Regions from separate parts of the Heyndrickxia sporothermodurans genome, predicted to be linked through region 2. Evidence: predicted binding sites of a transcription regulator. Region 2 holds the regulator's gene; each other region holds the start of a gene.
What was found. The regulator Rex, encoded in region 2, represses fermentation and respiration genes when NADH is low (regulators of the CRP and FNR family bind a similar motif). The targets are predictions, from matches to a motif close to TTGTGAAATATTTCACAA.
Positions count from the first base shown of each region.

Region 1: a site for Rex is predicted at 3,993-4,010, ahead of qoxA (cytochrome aa3 quinol oxidase subunit II). Genes of this name have one in related genera too.
Region 3: a site for Rex is predicted at 4,754-4,771, ahead of qoxA (cytochrome aa3 quinol oxidase subunit II). Genes of this name have one in related genera too.

Region 1 is NZ_NAZB01000059.1:3,144-9,018, forward strand. It holds gene B5V89_RS17705 (hypothetical protein) at 1-32, shown strand, start outside; gene qoxD (cytochrome aa3 quinol oxidase subunit IV) at 107-391, opposite strand; gene qoxC (cytochrome aa3 quinol oxidase subunit III) at 394-990, opposite strand; gene qoxB (cytochrome aa3 quinol oxidase subunit I) at 987-2,936, opposite strand; gene qoxA (cytochrome aa3 quinol oxidase subunit II) at 2,976-3,884, opposite strand; T-box leader at 4,347-4,584, shown strand; gene asnS (asparagine--tRNA ligase) at 4,638-5,875, shown strand, end outside.
Region 2 is NZ_NAZB01000039.1:16,875-22,749, reverse strand. It holds gene tsaB (tRNA (adenosine(37)-N6)-threonylcarbamoyltransferase complex dimerization subunit type 1 TsaB) at 1-96, shown strand, start outside; gene rimI (ribosomal protein S18-alanine N-acetyltransferase) at 96-539, shown strand; gene tsaD (tRNA (adenosine(37)-N6)-threonylcarbamoyltransferase complex transferase subunit TsaD) at 539-1,558, shown strand; gene B5V89_RS15295 (ABC-F family ATP-binding cassette domain-containing protein) at 1,868-3,793, opposite strand; gene moaC (cyclic pyranopterin monophosphate synthase MoaC) at 3,917-4,405, shown strand; gene B5V89_RS15285 (redox-sensing transcriptional repressor Rex) at 4,462-5,121, shown strand; gene B5V89_RS15280 (twin-arginine translocase TatA/TatE family subunit) at 5,186-5,371, shown strand; gene tatC (twin-arginine translocase subunit TatC) at 5,391-5,875, shown strand, end outside.
Region 3 is NZ_NAZB01000021.1:178,296-184,170, forward strand. It holds gene B5V89_RS10780 (NCS2 family permease) at 1-629, shown strand, start outside; gene qoxD (cytochrome aa3 quinol oxidase subunit IV) at 843-1,130, opposite strand; gene qoxC (cytochrome aa3 quinol oxidase subunit III) at 1,130-1,738, opposite strand; gene qoxB (cytochrome aa3 quinol oxidase subunit I) at 1,735-3,678, opposite strand; gene qoxA (cytochrome aa3 quinol oxidase subunit II) at 3,699-4,637, opposite strand; gene B5V89_RS10805 (dihydrolipoyl dehydrogenase family protein) at 4,962-5,875, opposite strand, start outside.

The DNA of each region.
Region 1 (5,875 bases), on a different contig from region 2:
ATAAGAAAATTGCAACTACTATAAAAAAATAAAATTTAAAATAGAAACAGCGCATGGATGAATAGAATCTATGCGCTGTTTTATGCAACTAATTTACATAATATATTTATATATAACCCCAGACCATACAAAGTAAGGTCCCAAATATGGTTACTAAAGCAATAAATACACCATAATAAATATTTATATAAATAGGCTTTTTATCTTCAGTTTCGCCTGCATGCATAAATACAACTAATTGAACAGCGGCTTGTATAAATGCAGTAACAAGGAGGATTGTCATGCCAACTGCAAATGACATATCCCAGAAATAAACGGCGAGAGCGACAACAGTTAGGATGAGCGAAAACACAAACCCCATGACTTGTTTGAATGGGAATAATTCCTTCATCATTACATCATTCCTTTCAAGTAGATGAAGCTAAATATAAAGATCCACACAACATCTAAGAAATGCCAGTAAAGTGAAAAGATAAATGATTTATTAGCTGTTTCAGGATTCAATCCATCTTTTCTTACCTGTAAAATAATGAACAGTCCCCAGAATAATCCAAAGGTAACATGGGCCCCATGCGTTCCTAATGTAGTTAGAAGAATCGCCGTAAAAGCACTTGTTTGCAATCCAGCACCTACATGAACATAGTGAATAAACTCATAAATTTCAAATCCTAAAAATCCTAAACCAAGGAGAAGGGTAATGGCAAAGAAAGCGAGCATCGCCTTCTTGTTACCGATTCGCATCGCATGAATGCCTAAACCAATTACAAAGCTACTTGTTAAAAGTAAAATGGTTTCAATTAAAACAGGTGTAATTTCAAAAATTTCTGCACCACTTGGTCCATTCCCTGTTCGATTATATAAAGTAAAGTATGATGCGAACAGGGTAGCAAATAACATGACTTCTGCGCCTAAGAAAATCCAAAAACCAAGGATCTTCAAACGATTTTCTTCTGTTTGATATTCAAGAGGGAGCGATGGATTTATTTTCATATTGCTTTACCTCCCAATCTATTTTCCGTTTCTGTTATTTCCTCCACCTCAATATAATGGCCATGATCTTTTTCAAAAGAGCGGAAAGCCATACATGCAAAGATACCGATTGTGGTTAGAATTAATGGAATCCAAATACTAAATACGAAGGTAAAGCCCCAGACGAAGAAAATACTCGCCATGATAAAAGGAACTCCACTTGAATTTGGCATATGAATTTTTTCGTATTTTCCTTTAAATAATGGTTCACCATTTTTCTTTGAATCCCAAAAAGCTTCTTTAGACTTAACTTGCGGTGAAATCGCGAAATTATAGTCTGGAACTGGTGTGTGAGTTGCCCATTCTAATGAACGTGCATTCCACGGATCAGAACCAATATCTCTAGATGCATATCGCGTACTATAATAAATGTTATACACAATCAAGATAAAACCTGCAGCTAGGCCCAGCGCACCGATGAATGAAATCATATTCAATGGTCCGAACCCAGTCGATGCAGAATAGGTGTACATTCGTCGCGCCTGCCCATCTAATCCGCTGAAAAACATTGGCATAAAAGCCACAAGTGTGCTAACACCAATGATCCATGCCGACCATTTTCCGATTCTTTCATTCAGCATGAAGCCAAACATTTTAGGCCAATAGTAAGTGAGGCCTGCTAACATCGCAAATACAACACCAGGAATAATCACCATGTGGAAATGTGCCACTAAGAACATCGTATTATGATATTGATAGTCAGCCGCAGACATTCCTAGCATGACCCCGGTAACCCCACCGATTGTAAAGAGTGGGATGAAAAGTAGGGCATAAAGCATTGGTGTGGTGATTTCAATTTTTCCTTTCCACAGTGTAAACAGCCAGTTGAATATTTTTACCCCTGTCGGAACAGCGATGGCCATTGTTGTAATGGAAAATATACTATTCGCTAATGCTCCTTGCCCCATTGTAAAGAAGTGGTGAGCCCAAACAAGGAACGACATGAGCGAGATAATGACCATTGACGCCACCATCGATTTATAACCATAAAGATTACGGCGAGAAAAGGTTGAGATTACTTCACTATAAATTCCAAAGGCAGGCAAGATTAATATATACACCTCTGGATGTCCCCAAACCCAAAACAGGTTTGCCCAAAGCATATCCATTCCACCATTTGTTGTAGTGAAGAAATTGGTGGCAAAAAGCCGGTCCATCGTCCCCATAAGGAGTAAAACCGTTAGAACTGGGAACGCAAAGACAATTATCGCGTTTGTAATTAAGCTTGCCCATGTGAACATTGGCATTCTCATTAAGGTCATACCAGTTGTTCTCATTTTAAGAATCGTGGTTATAAAATTGATTCCTGTCATTAACGTACCGAGACCTGCAATTTGAATCGCGATCATATAGTAATTCGAGCCGACCGACTCACTGAACTCATTACCGGCTAATGGGAAGTATGAAGTCCATCCCGCATCAGGTGAACCACCGATAACAAAGGATATATTAAAGAGCATCGCACCCATAAAGAATAACCAAAAGCTTAAAGCATTTAAACGTGGGAACGCTACATCGCGTGCGCCAATTTGCAATGGTACGACGAAGTTCATTAAAGCCATAATGAAAGGCATCGCCATAAAAATGATCATAACAATTCCGTGTGTCGTGAAAATTTCATTATAATGCTGTGCATCGAGCAACTTATTATCAGGAACGGCAAGCTGTGCGCGCATCATAATGGCATCTACTCCACCACGGAATAGCATAAGTAAAGCAGATATTAAATACATAATCCCAATTCGTTTATGATCGACAGTCGTTAACCATTCGCGCCATAAATAGCCCCATTTTTTCAAATAGGTTAGTCCGACTAGAATCGCCAGTAAGGTAAGTCCAATCAAAACCATGGAAGCATAGATGGCAATACTCGGGTTTGGGATAGCAAATCTATCGAAAAAGTCCATTTTGTTCAGACTCCTTTCAAAATAGTAGTCTTGAAAATATTAATGATCGTGCGATGATTCTTCATTGGAATCATGGTTTTCATCATTCTCTTCTTTCGTGCTCGAATGATTATGTCCTGCGTGTTCGCCTTCTGGAGCAGGCGCAAATTCTAAATGGGTACCAGTGTAAGTGGATTGTCCAACATGACCTGGTTCCAATAATTGATTAAATTTCTTTTCAGTTAAAGGCTTAGCTGTTTCTTTTACTTCTTGAACCCATTCCTGAAATTTTGCTTCAGACATTGCTTTTACATTAAATGTATTTTCCGCAAAACCTTTACCGCTAAAATTAGCATTACGTCCCATGAGTTCACCTGGAACATCTGCGGCCAAGTGTAATTTTGTTATCATATCTGACATGGCATATTTTTGTCCTCCAAGCTGAGGAATCCAGAAACTTGTAATTGGGCCATATGAATATAATCTAAACTCAATTGGTCTATTTGTTGGAATATATAAATAATTGACTGTTTCAATTTCCTCTTCCGGATAACTAAAATGCCATTTCCAATTGGATGAAGCTGCATATATGACAAGAGGTTCCTGATTTTCATAACCTTTTGGCGTTGCTTCTACCTTATAGTTGGATATCACCGACATGATTGAAAGCGTAGTGACAATGATCACTGGAATACCTACACAAATCGCCTCAACCAATGGATGCCCTTCTACATAAGGTGGTTCATAATCCTTGCTTTGCTTTGAAGCACGGTATTTGATTAACATATAAATGAGTAATCCGAAAACCGTAATAACAATAAATGACATAATTAGAATAGAAGCGATAATATCATTCGCCTGTGTCTCTGCCTGCGGACCTTTCGGATCAAGGACCATTAATGGTTCGCAGCCTGATAGTACAATCATGAGTACGGAAACCATTGGTAAGGTTAACCATTTCATTCTCATAAATGAAACTCCTTTCTAATGATGGATATAGGTACCTATGAATCCTAATATTTACTGGTAAACCAATTTGACACCATCTTAATATGTTTTATTAATAAAAACAGCATATTGTGATGTACTTCATAAAATGTTCATTTATAAAAGGACATAATTGTCACGAATTATTCAAGATGATTGAAAGTTGAAAGCTGTGATGTATACAATCATTGGAATTTTTGAGTAGAATAAGGTATCCTAGTTGGTTTGATGTAATAAAGGATTTCCCGAAGTTCAGATATTGTTAAATTAACGACTTTGTCTATTGCTCAATCCTGTTTATCAATTACAGCTTATATTGATCCGCATACGTTAAAATGTTTGACCAATAAAGCTTTCGGTATATATCTTAGGGGGCAACTAGACAAAGGATTATGTTTTGTGATAGATTATTACAATAATAAGTCATTTTTAAAATTACATATTTTTAAATCGATGAAAAGGAAAGTAGTTTTTGCTATATTCGATAGCGAGCCGGGGACGGTGGAAGCCTGGTGATGAAGCATGAATGAAGAACACCTTTGAGTTCTAACCGAAAGGGATAACTTAAGTAGGCTTAGACGTTACCAGCACGTTATGGACTGGATAAGCAATAGTCGCTTTAAAGTTGGTCATATTATGACAATTTGGGTGGTACCGCGGAAGTTAGCCTTTCGTCCCTTTTTTATGGGATAGAAGGCTTTTTTATTGTGAAAAATTACCATATGGAGGCTAATTATGATAAAGACCGTAGTAAAAGATTTATACAGAAATCAAGAAAAATTTAACGAACAAACTGTGCAAATTTCGGGTTGGATTCGAACTCTTCGCGACTCTAAAACCATTGGTTTTATGGAATTAAACGACGGAACATTCTTTAAGAGTGTACAAGTCGTTTTTGAAGATACCCTCGATAACTTCAAAGAAATCACGAAGTTACCTATTAGCTCTTCCGTTTTAGTAGAAGGTGAATTTGTTCCAACTCCTGAAATGAAACAGCCATTTGAAATTAAAGCGACAAAAATTGTTGTTGAAGGATTATCGGATCCAGCTTATCCTTTGCAAAAAAAGAGACATTCTCTTGAATATTTAAGAACAATCGCTCATTTACGTCCGAGAGCCAATACCTTCTCCGCCGTTTTCAGAGTACGATCCCTTGCATCGTACGCCATTCATAAATTCTTTCAAGAAAAAGGATTTGTCTATGTGCATACACCTATTATTACCGGAAGCGATACAGAAGGCGCGGGGGAGATGTTCCGTGTAACATCAATGGATTTGAACCAGCTTCCAAAAAACGAGGACGGAAAAGTGGACGAAAGTGCTGATTTCTTCGGCAAAGAATCCAACTTAACCGTTAGCGGTCAATTAAATGCGGAAACTTTTGCTCTTGCTTTCCGTAATGTGTATACCTTTGGTCCAACATTTAGAGCAGAAAATTCTAATACGGCACGACATGCCGCAGAATTCTGGATGATCGAGCCGGAAGTGGCTTTTGCAGAATTACCGGATATCATGGACCTCGGAGAAGAAATGGTTAAGTATGTAATTAATTACGTTTTTGAAGAAGCACCTGAAGAAATGGCCTTCTTTAATAGCTTTATTGATAAGACGCTAATTGAAAGATTGAAAAATGCTTTAGAATCCGATTTTGGAAGGGTTACTTATACTGAAGCTGTTGATATATTAAAGAACTCTGGTAAGAAATTTGACTACCCTGTTGAATGGGGAACGGATTTGCAAACGGAACATGAACGTTATCTAAGCGAGGAAATTTATAAGCGTCCGGTCTTCGTAACCGACTATCCGAAAGAAATTAAGGCATTTTATATGAGAGCAAATGATGACGGTAAGACAGTAGCTGCAACTGACCTATTGGTTCCTGGTATTGGCGAGTTAATCGGGGGAAGCCAACGGGAGGAAAGAGAAGAGGTCCTTGCAAATAAAATTAAAGAACTTGGTATGTCTGAAGAAGA
Region 2 (5,875 bases):
GGCGAAGATATCCATACATTTGTGCCCAATTATATTCGATTGGTTGAAGCGGAAGCAAAATGGTTAGAATCTCAAAAGGGTAGAAGTAAAGAATGATGAATTATCAATTAAGAGAAGCAACGATAGCTGATTTAGATGGAATCATGAATGTAGAAATTCAATCATTTTCATTACCTTGGTCACGGGAAGCATTCTATAATGAATTTGTAAAAAATCACTTTGCAAGGTATTTCGTTATTGTAGATCAAGAAAAAATTATCGGTTATTGTGGGGTATGGCTTGTAGTGGATGAGGCACATATTACAAATATTGCTATATTACCTGAATATCGTGGCCAAAAACTAGGTGAGTTATTATTAAGCAGTATCATGGATTATTCAATTCAACAAGGAGCAAAATCAATGACTCTAGAAGTTAGAGTAAGCAATATAATTGCTCAATCGTTATATAAGAAATTAGGTTTCTTTGAGGGTGGAATCAGGAAAAATTACTACACTGATAACCAAGAGGATGCCTTAGTCATGTGGGTGAATTTATAATGAATAAGGATTTAATTGTTTTAGGAATTGAAACAAGCTGTGATGAAACAGCTGCAGCTGTTATTAGAAATGGGACGGAAATACTTTCTAATATCGTTGCTTCACAAATCGAAAGCCATAAAAGATTTGGAGGAGTTGTGCCTGAGTTAGCATCAAGACACCATGTGGAACAAATAACTGTCGTTATCGAAGAGGCTTTGATTAAGGCAGATGTTACATTTGATGATATTGATGCCATTGCAGTAACAGAGGGTCCTGGTTTAGTCGGGGCTTTATTGGTTGGGGTGAATGCGGCAAAAGCAATTTCCTTTGCGAGAAATATTCCCTTAGTAGGTGTGCATCATATAGCTGGTCATATATATGCTAACCGATTAATGAAAGAAATGGCATTTCCACTGTTATCATTGGTCGTCTCTGGAGGACATACGGAATTAGTATTGATGAAGAAGCACGGGGAATTTGAAGTAATCGGTGAAACAAGAGATGATGCAGCTGGAGAAGCATATGATAAAGTAGCTAGAACACTTAATCTTCCTTATCCTGGAGGTCCACATATCGACCGACTTGCAAACGAGGGAACACCAACGATCGATTTACCAAGGGCATGGTTGGAAGAAGATTCTTATGATTTTAGTTTTAGCGGTTTAAAGTCGGCCGTAATTAACACATTGCATAACGCAGAACAAAAAGGTATGTCCATTGACCCGAAAAATATGGCCGCGAGTTTTCAAGAGAGTGTCATTGATGTATTAGTAACTAAGACGATTAAGGCTGCTAAAGAGTTTAATGTAAAACAAGTATTATTATCAGGCGGAGTTGCGGCTAATAAAGGGCTTAGAGAAAGACTTGAGAAGGAATTTGCCAAGATTGATGGAATTGAGTTACTTATTCCGCCATTACATTTATGTACTGACAATGCAGCGATGATTGCAGCAGCAGGAAGTATTTTGTTTGAAAAAGGGAAGCGAAGTGAATATTCCTTAAACGCAAATCCTAGTTTAGATATAGAGCATTTTTAGAAGCATGTGGGTGACATGCTTCTTTTTTATTGTCATAAAACTATCCACATGTGAATAAAAAATACGAACAACTGTTGTTGTGCACAGCTTGTGGATAAAATGTTAATGAAACTATGTTGGTGTGTATAAAATATTGTTGAAAAATTATGATTTCTGTGGATAATGTGTATAAATCTGTTGATAAGGCTAGAAATGCACAAATAATAATACTTTTATACTATATGGGGAGAAAAAAATCTGTGGATAGTTTTGTGGACTAAAAAAATACCAGAGTATCTGGTATTTTTGTCTTAAAGTATGCGGCATCAATTAACCTTCTGCAAGTTCTGTCCACTCTTCCATCAATTTTTCAAGTTGTTGTTTGAAATCAGTGATTTCCTTATTTAATTCAAGAACTTTTTCATGGTCTTGGTAGATTTCAGGCTTACATAGTAATGCTTCGTTATTTTCTAATTTACTCTCTAATTCGTCAATGTATCCCTCGATTTCCTCAATTCGACGTTTACGTTGCCGTTCCAGTTTTTTTGCCTCTTTGTCTTGTTGATACGATTGTTTTGCAGGATTCTGTGTATCCGTAGTAGTTTCAAGTTTTGAATGTTCCAGTTTTTTTAATTCCTGCATTTCTTGCTGTTTTTCAACATAATAATCGTAATCTCCGAGATATTCCTTTGTTCCATCTTTCCCTAGCTCTATCACCTTTGTTGCCAGCCTGTTGATAAAGTAACGATCATGGGAGACGAATAGAATCGTACCGGGGTAATCAATTAAAGCATTTTCCAATACTTCTTTACTATCGAGGTCCAAATGGTTTGTCGGTTCATCTAAAATAAGAAAATTTGCTTTTTGCAGTAAAAGCTTGGATAAAGCAAGTCTTGCTTTTTCTCCGCCACTTAAACTTGAGACAATTTTAAGAACATCATCACCCGAAAATAGAAAATTTCCTAATACTGTACGTATTTCTTTTTCATCTTTCAAAGGATAATCATCCCATAGTTCATTTAAAACCGTTTTGTTCGATGAGAGGTCGGCTTGTTCTTGATCATAATAACCAATCGTCACATTTGAACCGTAATTGATGTTTCCGTTATGAAGGTCCAACTTTTTAATAATTGTTTTAAGTAAGGTTGATTTACCGACTCCATTTGGTCCTACAAGTGCAATACTGTCACCTTTTTTTATTGATAAAAAGATATTTTTTGCGATAATATGGTGATTATATCCAATAGAACCGTCCACAATATTTAACACTTCATTACCGCTTTGCTTCTCAATTTGAAATGCGAAAGTAGCTGATTTTTCGTCACCTAACGGCCTGTCCATTATTGTCAATTTTTCAAGCTGTTTTCTTCGACTTTGTGCACGTTTTGTTGTGGAAGCTCTTGCTAAATTTCGTTGAATAAAATCTTGTAGTTTGGCAATTTCTTCTTGTTGTTTCTCATATTGTTTGAAATCACGTTCATATTGTTCAGCCTTTTGCGTCAAATATTGGCTGTAATTCCCATAATATTTCTGAATAGCGTGTCTTGATAATTCATACACTTGGGTAACGACTTTGTCTAAGAAATATCGATCATGCGAGACGATAAGTATGGCACCGTTATAGGCTTGTAAATACTGTTCCAGCCATGAAAGGGTGTCAATATCCAAATGGTTCGTAGGTTCGTCCAAAATTAAAATGTCTGGTTTAGTTAAAAGTAATTTAGCTAATGCTAAGCGGGTTTTTTGGCCGCCGCTTAATGTTTCAATCATTGTTCCATAATCAAAATCACTGAATCGCAGGCCGTGAAGGACTGAACGGATATCGGATTCATACTGATAACCACCTAAATCTTTAAAACGAATCTGTAATTGATCATATTCAGCTAAGATTTTGTTGTAAAGATCCGGTTTTTCATAGTAATACGGGTCTGCAATTTTTTGTTCTACATCTCTTATTTGATTCTCCATTTGCCGCAAATCTTGAAATACAGTTAACATTTCATCCCAAATGGATAAACTAGATTTCAATCCAGTATTTTGTGCAAGATAACCGATGGAAACATCCTTTGGTTTGACAATATCCCCGGAGTCTAATGACATTTGTCCAGAAATAATTTTTAATAACGTGGACTTTCCGGCACCGTTTCTCCCAACTAATGCAATACGATCTCTCGTCTGAATTTCTAATTTTATATTTGATAAAATAAGTTCAGCACCAAAATGTTTTGTTAGTTGTTGAACTTGTAATAAAATCATATTTATTTCACCTCATCTATATTGGTAGTGTACCGTATTCATGAGGGTTTGGGCAATGATTCACTATTTCTAAATAGGACACGGAAAGAAAAATAGTGTATGATAAATTGAGGGGTGTTTTCGATGTCAAAGCTTACTCATTTTAATGAGCAGGGAAGAGCGAAGATGGTTGATGTGAGTACTAAACCTGACACTGTCCGCACGGCGATTGCACAATCGAGTGTACAATTAAGCAATGAAATTTATCATTTAATCCGTAATAATAAAATGAAAAAAGGGGATGTTCTTGCAGTTGCACAAGTTGCAGGTGTTATGGCTGCAAAAAAAGCATGGGATCTTATTCCGATGTGTCATCCTATTCCAATTAATGGAGTAAATATTGAATTTAGTTGGGAACAAAAAGATCCAAATATGTATATGCTAAACATTATTTCAAGTGTAAAAACAAAGGGAAACACCGGTGTTGAAATGGAAGCATTAACTGCTGCATCTGTAACCGCTTTAACCGTTTATGATATGTGTAAAGCCATTGATAAAGGAATGGTTATTGGACCAACGTTTTTGATAGAAAAAACAGGCGGTGTTTCAAGTACTGATTATCTGAGGGAATAGATATTTCCCTTGAGGCCAACGTTTTTTTAGTTAGATTTATATGGGGGACCTATAGTATGAATGAAGAATTAATTAAAATACCTCAAGCGACAGCAAAGCGATTACCACTCTATTATCGATTTTTGAGGAATTTACATAACTCCGGTAAACAGCGTGTATCTTCAGCTGAGTTAAGTGAAGCTGTAAAAGTCGACTCCGCCACGATTCGCAGAGATTTTTCATACTTCGGGGCATTGGGGAAAAAGGGTTACGGATACAATGTTAATTATTTGTTATCATTTTTTCGTAAAACATTAGATCAAGATGAATTAACAAAAGTAGCTCTAATCGGTGTGGGAAATTTAGGAACAGCATTTTTAAATTATAATTTCATGAAAAACAATAATACAAAAATCGAAATCGCTTTTGATGTTGATCCAAATAAAGTCGGTAAAAAAATTGGAGATGTACCTATTTATAGTTTGGATGAGCTGGAGGCACGATTAATCAGTGAAGATATCAGTGTTATTATTCTTACGATTCCCGCAGAAGTTGCACAACGGGTTACTGATCAGCTGGCGAAAACAAACGTAAAAGGTATATTAAACTTTACACCGGCTAGACTAAATGTACCTTCATCTATACGTGTGCATCATATTGACTTAGCAGTAGAGTTGCAATCATTAGTTTATTTTTTAAAGCACTATCCAAATGACACGGAAATTTCACAAGACTAATAAATAGATAATGGATTAAACATCTAATTTGTATTATCATGTAAATATGAGGAGGTGGGCACAGATGGGACCAGGAATTGGAAGTATTATTCTCATTGTGATTGTTGCCTTACTAGTTTTCGGACCAAAGAAATTACCCCAATTGGGCAGAGCTGCCGGGGATACATTAAAAGAATTTAAAAATGCGACTAAGGGCTTGGCGGATGAAGAAGACGATAAGCCAAAAACGGATAAAGACAACGTTAAGTAAAATGTTAGGATGAATTCATATGAGTCAAAAAGACATGACGATTTTTGAACATATATCCGAGCTAAGGAAGCGACTGTTTGTGATAGTCGTTTTCTTTATCTTGGCTGTAATTGTAAGTTTTTTTCTTTCACAACCAATCATTCGTTATCTCCAGCATTCCGATTATGCAAAAGAGGTGACAATGAATGCGTTTCGGCTAACAGATCCTTTTAAAGTTTTTATGGAAGTTACTTTGTATTTGGCCATAGTGATTATTTTACCTGTAATTCTTTATCAACTTTGGGCATTTATTAGTCCCGGTTTATATGAAAAAGAACGGAAAATAACATTAAGTTATATTCCCATAGCTCTTGTTCTCTTTTTAGCTGGACTAGCATTCGCTTATTTTATATTGTTTCCGTTAATCTTACGGTTCATGATGAAGCTATCATCACAAATGGATATTAATCCGGTCATCGGTATTAATGAATATTTTTCGTTTTTGTTTCAAATTACCTTCCCATT
Region 3 (5,875 bases), on a different contig from region 2:
TTATTCATAATCCGATCACTGCCTTTAGCGATGTGATTCATCATAGTTTATATGCTGTTGTATTTTCCTTTTTACTCGTTACCATATTTGATACAACTGGAACGATGGTTGGAGTCGCTGAACAGGCCGGATTAATGAAAGGTAAAACGATGCCACGGGCACGAGAGGCGTTGTTATCAGACTCTATTGCAACGACCATTGGTGCTATCTTCGGAACAAGCCCAACGAGTGCATTTGTTGAATCAACATCTGGAGTTGCTGCTGGAGGAAGAACAGGATTAACAACAGTTACCGTTGCTGTACTCTTTATCATTTCTTCATTCTTTGGCCCATTAGTAAGTGCTGTATCCGGCCTTTCCGCCATCACTGCTCCCGCTTTAATTATTGTAGGTAGTATGATGATTGGCAGTGTTTCGCATATTAATTGGTCTGAACTTGATGAAGCCTTTCCTGCATTTATTATTATTTTGAGTATGCCGTTAACTTCCAGTATTGCCACAGGAATTGCATTTGGATTTATTTCTTATCCGATATTGAAAGTTGTGCGAGGAAAATGGCGTGAAGTTCACCCACTCGTTTATTTATTTGCCGTATTATTTTTCTTACAACTCGCATTTATACCTCATTGATTTCGGAATCGGCATTGAGCCGGTTCCTTTTTTTTAAAACAAAATCATAGACTTTGATACAGATTTAGAAACCGATCAAATTTGCGGGGAGACCGATCAAAATTTCTGGCACACCCATCAAATTTTTGCTTGAACCAATCATAATAAGAGTAATAGGCTGCGTATTGCCATGAAAAAACGCCTACACCACAACTGGCGTAGACGTTACAATGATTAATTATGCATTACCCATATCGATCCTAATACAATCGTAAGGGCGATGATAATACTGTAAATGATATTTCCAATTTGTACGACCGAATTATCGCTTTCTTTAATATGCATAAACATGAATAGCTGCATGCCTGCTTGTAAGAAGGCTAGAATACCGATAATCGACATAATTGTTGGTCTTGGAAGATTCGTGTGAAGAGCAACAAACATGGCTGCAATCGTCATCACTAATGATAGAAAGAAACCAACGATGTGCCCAATTGGATATTTCGAATGATGTTGTTCCATTACTGAATCAACCCTCCTAAATAAACGAACGTAAAGATAAAGATCCATACAACATCAAGGAAATGCCAGTAAAGACTGATGACGAAAAATTTTCTTGATGTTACAGGTGTTAGCCCTCTTTTTACTAATTGGATAATCAACAGAATGCCCCATAAAATCCCCATCGAAACGTGCAAACCATGTGTTCCTAGTAAAACGAAGAAGCCAGATAAGAATCCACTCGTTTGTAAAGTTGCTCCTTCATGTACATAATCGATAAACTCATGAAGCTCAAAGTAGATAAAGCCTGCACCTAATAATAGGGTAATGATAAACCATAATAGCAAGCCTTTTTTATTATTATTTCTCATTGAAAAAATCGCAAGCCCGCATGTGAAACTACTAACTAAAAGGAGAATAGTTTCTGTCATGACATCTTTAATTTTAAACAATTCTAATTGATCCGGTCCGCCAGCTGTTGAGCCTGAAAGAACGAAATAGGTAGCGAAGAGAGTCGCGAAAAGCGCGATCTCTGCACCTAAGAAAATCCAAAAACCAAATATATTTAATCTGCTTTGCTCAGATTGATATTCTAATGGTAAAGATGTGTCTAAATGTTCACTCATCATCTTTCACCCCTTGCTGCAAGTTCTGTACTTAATATTTCATCTACCTCAACATGGTAGCCTTCATCTTTGTCAAATGAACGCCATGCTAGACAGCCAAGGATAATAATTAATCCAATGATCGCCATCCACCACCATGAGAAGACAAGTCCAAATCCTCCGATACCGAAGCCAACAGCTGAAATAAATGGCATAGCCGTATTGTTCGGCATATGGATTGGTTTCACATCCTCTTTATTAAAGCGAGGAGTTTTGTTTTGTTTCATTTTCCAATAAGCGTCTACATCATCAACAACAGGTGCAACGGCAAAATTGTAATGTGGAACAGGAGTTGGTGTTGACCATTCTAACGTACGACCATCCCAAGGATCACCTGTAACATCACGTTCACCTTTTTTAAGACTGTAGAGAATGTTCCATACTAAGACAAGGAAGCCGATACCCATTAAGACTCCGCCGATCGTTGAAACGACGTTTAATCCTGTCCAGCCAAGACCATCTTGGTAAGTGTACATACGGCGAGTCATTCCTTTTAAACCAAGAACAAATTGCGGCAAGAAACATACGTTAAAGCCGACCATCCAGAACCAAAATGTAATTTTTCCAAGCTTTTCATTTAGCATATGCCCAAACATTTTTGGATACCAATAATGTAAACCTGCGAAACATGCAAAGGCTACACCCGGAATTAATGTGTAATGGAAGTGAGCGATTAAGAAATAACTATTATGATATTGATAATCCGCTGCTGCCATCGCTAGCATGACTCCTGTTACCCCACCAATTAAAAAGTTAGGGATGAAAGCTAATGACCAAAGCATCGCAGTTGTTAATTTTATTTTTCCTTTATACATCGTAAAGAGCCAGTTAAATAATTTCACACCTGTCGGAATTGCAATCAGCATCGTTGAAATCGAGAAGAATGAGTTAACAGCCGCTGAATTCCCCATCGTAAAGAAGTGATGCACCCATGTGAAATAACTAAATAGCGCAATAGCTAACATTGAAAAGACCATCGATTTATATCCAAATAATCGTTTCTTCGCAAATGTACTGATAATTTCTGAATAAATACCTAAAGAAGGTAATAACACAATATATACTTCTGGATGTCCCCATATCCAGAACAGATTACTCCAAAGCATTGGCATACCGCCTGATGCCATCGTAAAGAAATGAGAGCCAAATAGACGGTCAAAAGTCATTAAAGCTAAAGCAACTGTTAATACAGGGAAAGCAAAGATAATAATGATACACATAATTAATACGGACCATACGAACATTGGCATCTTCATTAATGACATACCTTTTGCTCTCATCTTAAGAATCGTCACTAAGAAGTTAATACCCGTAATAAGTGTACCGATCCCCGCAATTTGCAACGCAACTGCATAATAGTTATTTCCAACTCCAGGACTAAATTCAGTACCCGCTAATGGAAAATAGGAAGTCCATCCTGCAGTAGGTGATCCACCAATAATAAAGGAAATATTAAAGAGTGCACACCCGGCAGCAAACGTCCAAAAACTGAATGCATTAAGCATCGGATAAGCAACATCACGTGCTCCAATTTGAAGTGGAACAGCAATATTTATTAACCCCATTAAAAATGGCATTGCCATAAATAAAATCATAATCGTACCATGTGTTGTAAAAATACCATCATAGTGATTCGCATCTAATAATTTTAAGTTCGGTGCCGTCAGTTGTGCACGCATCATCAATGCATCAACACCACCACGGAAAAGCATTAATACTGCGACTAATACATACATAACACCGATCTTTTTATGATCGACAGTTGTCAACCAGTTTTGCCAAAGCCATTTCCATTTTTTAAAGTAAGTTAAGAAAAAAACGATAGCGATCATCGCAAGGGCGATTCCTGCTTCTGTTACATATATAATCGGCTCGCCGGTGACGAAAAATTCATCAAGCTTCATCCTGTTCTCCTCCAATCTTTTTAGTGTTGATGTTCTGACATGTCCATGTTCATATCCATGTCCATACCATCCATTTTATGTTGTTTTTGATTGGTTTCTTGTTTCTTCATCACACCATGTTGATGTGGTGCTTTCACCCATGGTAAATGTGTACCTGTATAAGTCATTCGTCCAACTACACCAGGTTTTAATATCTTGTTATAATCAGCTTTTGTTAATTTTGGTGCTGTTTTCTTTACGTCTTTCACCCATTTATCGAAATCTTCCTGCGTTTGGGAAAGAACTTCGAAATCCATATGGGCAAAACCTTCACCATTAAAATTAGCATTTCTTCCTAAATAGGATCCCGGTTTATCTGCAAGTAATATTAGTTCCATTGAATGATTGGGCATCGTATATTTTTGACCGCCTAATTCAGGTATCCAAAATGATGCCATCGTTCCTGCAGATGTTAATTGGAATTTAACTGGAGTACCTTTAGGAATATTCACATAGTTCACTGTTTCAATCCCTTGTTCTGGATAACTAAAAATCCATTTCCAATCTGCAGAAGTCACATTAATCGTAATTGGCTTCTTATCCTCATAGCCTTTTGGTATATCTTCTAACGCATAGTTTGCTTTAATAGTAGGAATGGCAACAGCTATAATGATGACAATTGGAATTGCCGTCCAAATAATTTCAAGCCATTTATTACCATGTTGATCAGGTGGGATATAATCCGCCGCTAAGCGTTTTTCACGATATTTGAATATCATAAAAATAAATAATCCCAAAACAACAACTAAAATAATCATCATTAACCAAAATGAATATACGATTAAATCATATTGCTTTTGTGCAACAGGGCCTTGTGGATTTAAGACTGCTATTTTACTAGTGTCACAGCCACTCAAAAGAAATATTGATGATAGGAGCATCAATACTGTTATTTTCCATGGGATATGTTTCTTTTTCACACTTTCTCTCTCCTTCCCAATCTACGAAGTATGTATAATCTTTCACAAGTAAAAGAAAATATCATCATTTATTTTTTTAAATTTGTTCTGATAAATTGTACTGCAATTTTATCCTTTTGTGCACATCTTCACAATCTCGACAATTTAAATTCATAAATACGTCATAAAAATTTCTCGGATATTTTGTTGACAACTTGAAATTAGAATTCATCTGGTAATGTTGGTTTCTATGTGGAAAATGCTTTAAACAGAGAGGAATTTAAGCGGAAAAACAAAAAAAGACTAGTGACTAAATTGCAGTTCAGTCCTAGTCCAATCAACTATTTACGAATTTCTAACAACTTTTTCTTTTCTTCCCATTCGTTTTGGTGCTTGATGGATGGATAAACCTAATGTATCCTCCATTGCTTCAAGAATCGCCTCATTCATACTTGGATGCGGGTAAGTTGGAAATAGGAAGTCTTCATCCCTTGCCACCATTTCCCCACCAATAACAGCCGTTGAAATTAGTTCAATAGCACCCTCACCAATGATGTGCGTACCTAGTATTCTATTCGTTTCTTCATCAATGACAACTTTTGCCAATCCATCCCGATTTCCTGATAGCATGGCAAATCCGCTGCCGGAAAGTTGATAACGGCCTATTTTTACTGGATAACCAGCTGCCTTTGCCTGTTCCTCGGAAAATCCTGCATATGCAATTGGAGGTACAGAGTGTACAACCTCAGGCATCCATGTTAAATCGATTTCACTTTTTCCTCCAGCAATGATTTCGGCGACTGCTTTTCCTTGTTTGATTGCTTTAGCAGCAAGAAATGGGCCCCCTGACACATCTCCAATTGCGAATATATGATCCATATTCGTTTTCCCAATACGGTCACAAACAATAAAACCGTTATTATCGATCGCTAAACCCATTCTTTCCAATCCGAGTTCATTCGTATTCCCTTTAGCCTCCTCTTCAATATAAATAGCATTCGAATGAATCATCACTGTTTCATCTTTATGATTTGTAAACGTACAGTCTACTCCAAACTCATTTTCCGAAAAGTGAAGAGATTTCGCATTAGGATATAATGATATTTTTCTTTTTTTCAATTGTCTCTTTAGTTCTTTAAGAATGTCTTGATCAAATGAAAAATCATTATTTTCTTCTAAAATAATACTAACCTTCGTCCCTAGTAAACTATAAGCAAACGCTGCTTCTAAAATAATATAGTCCGAACCAACTAACAGTA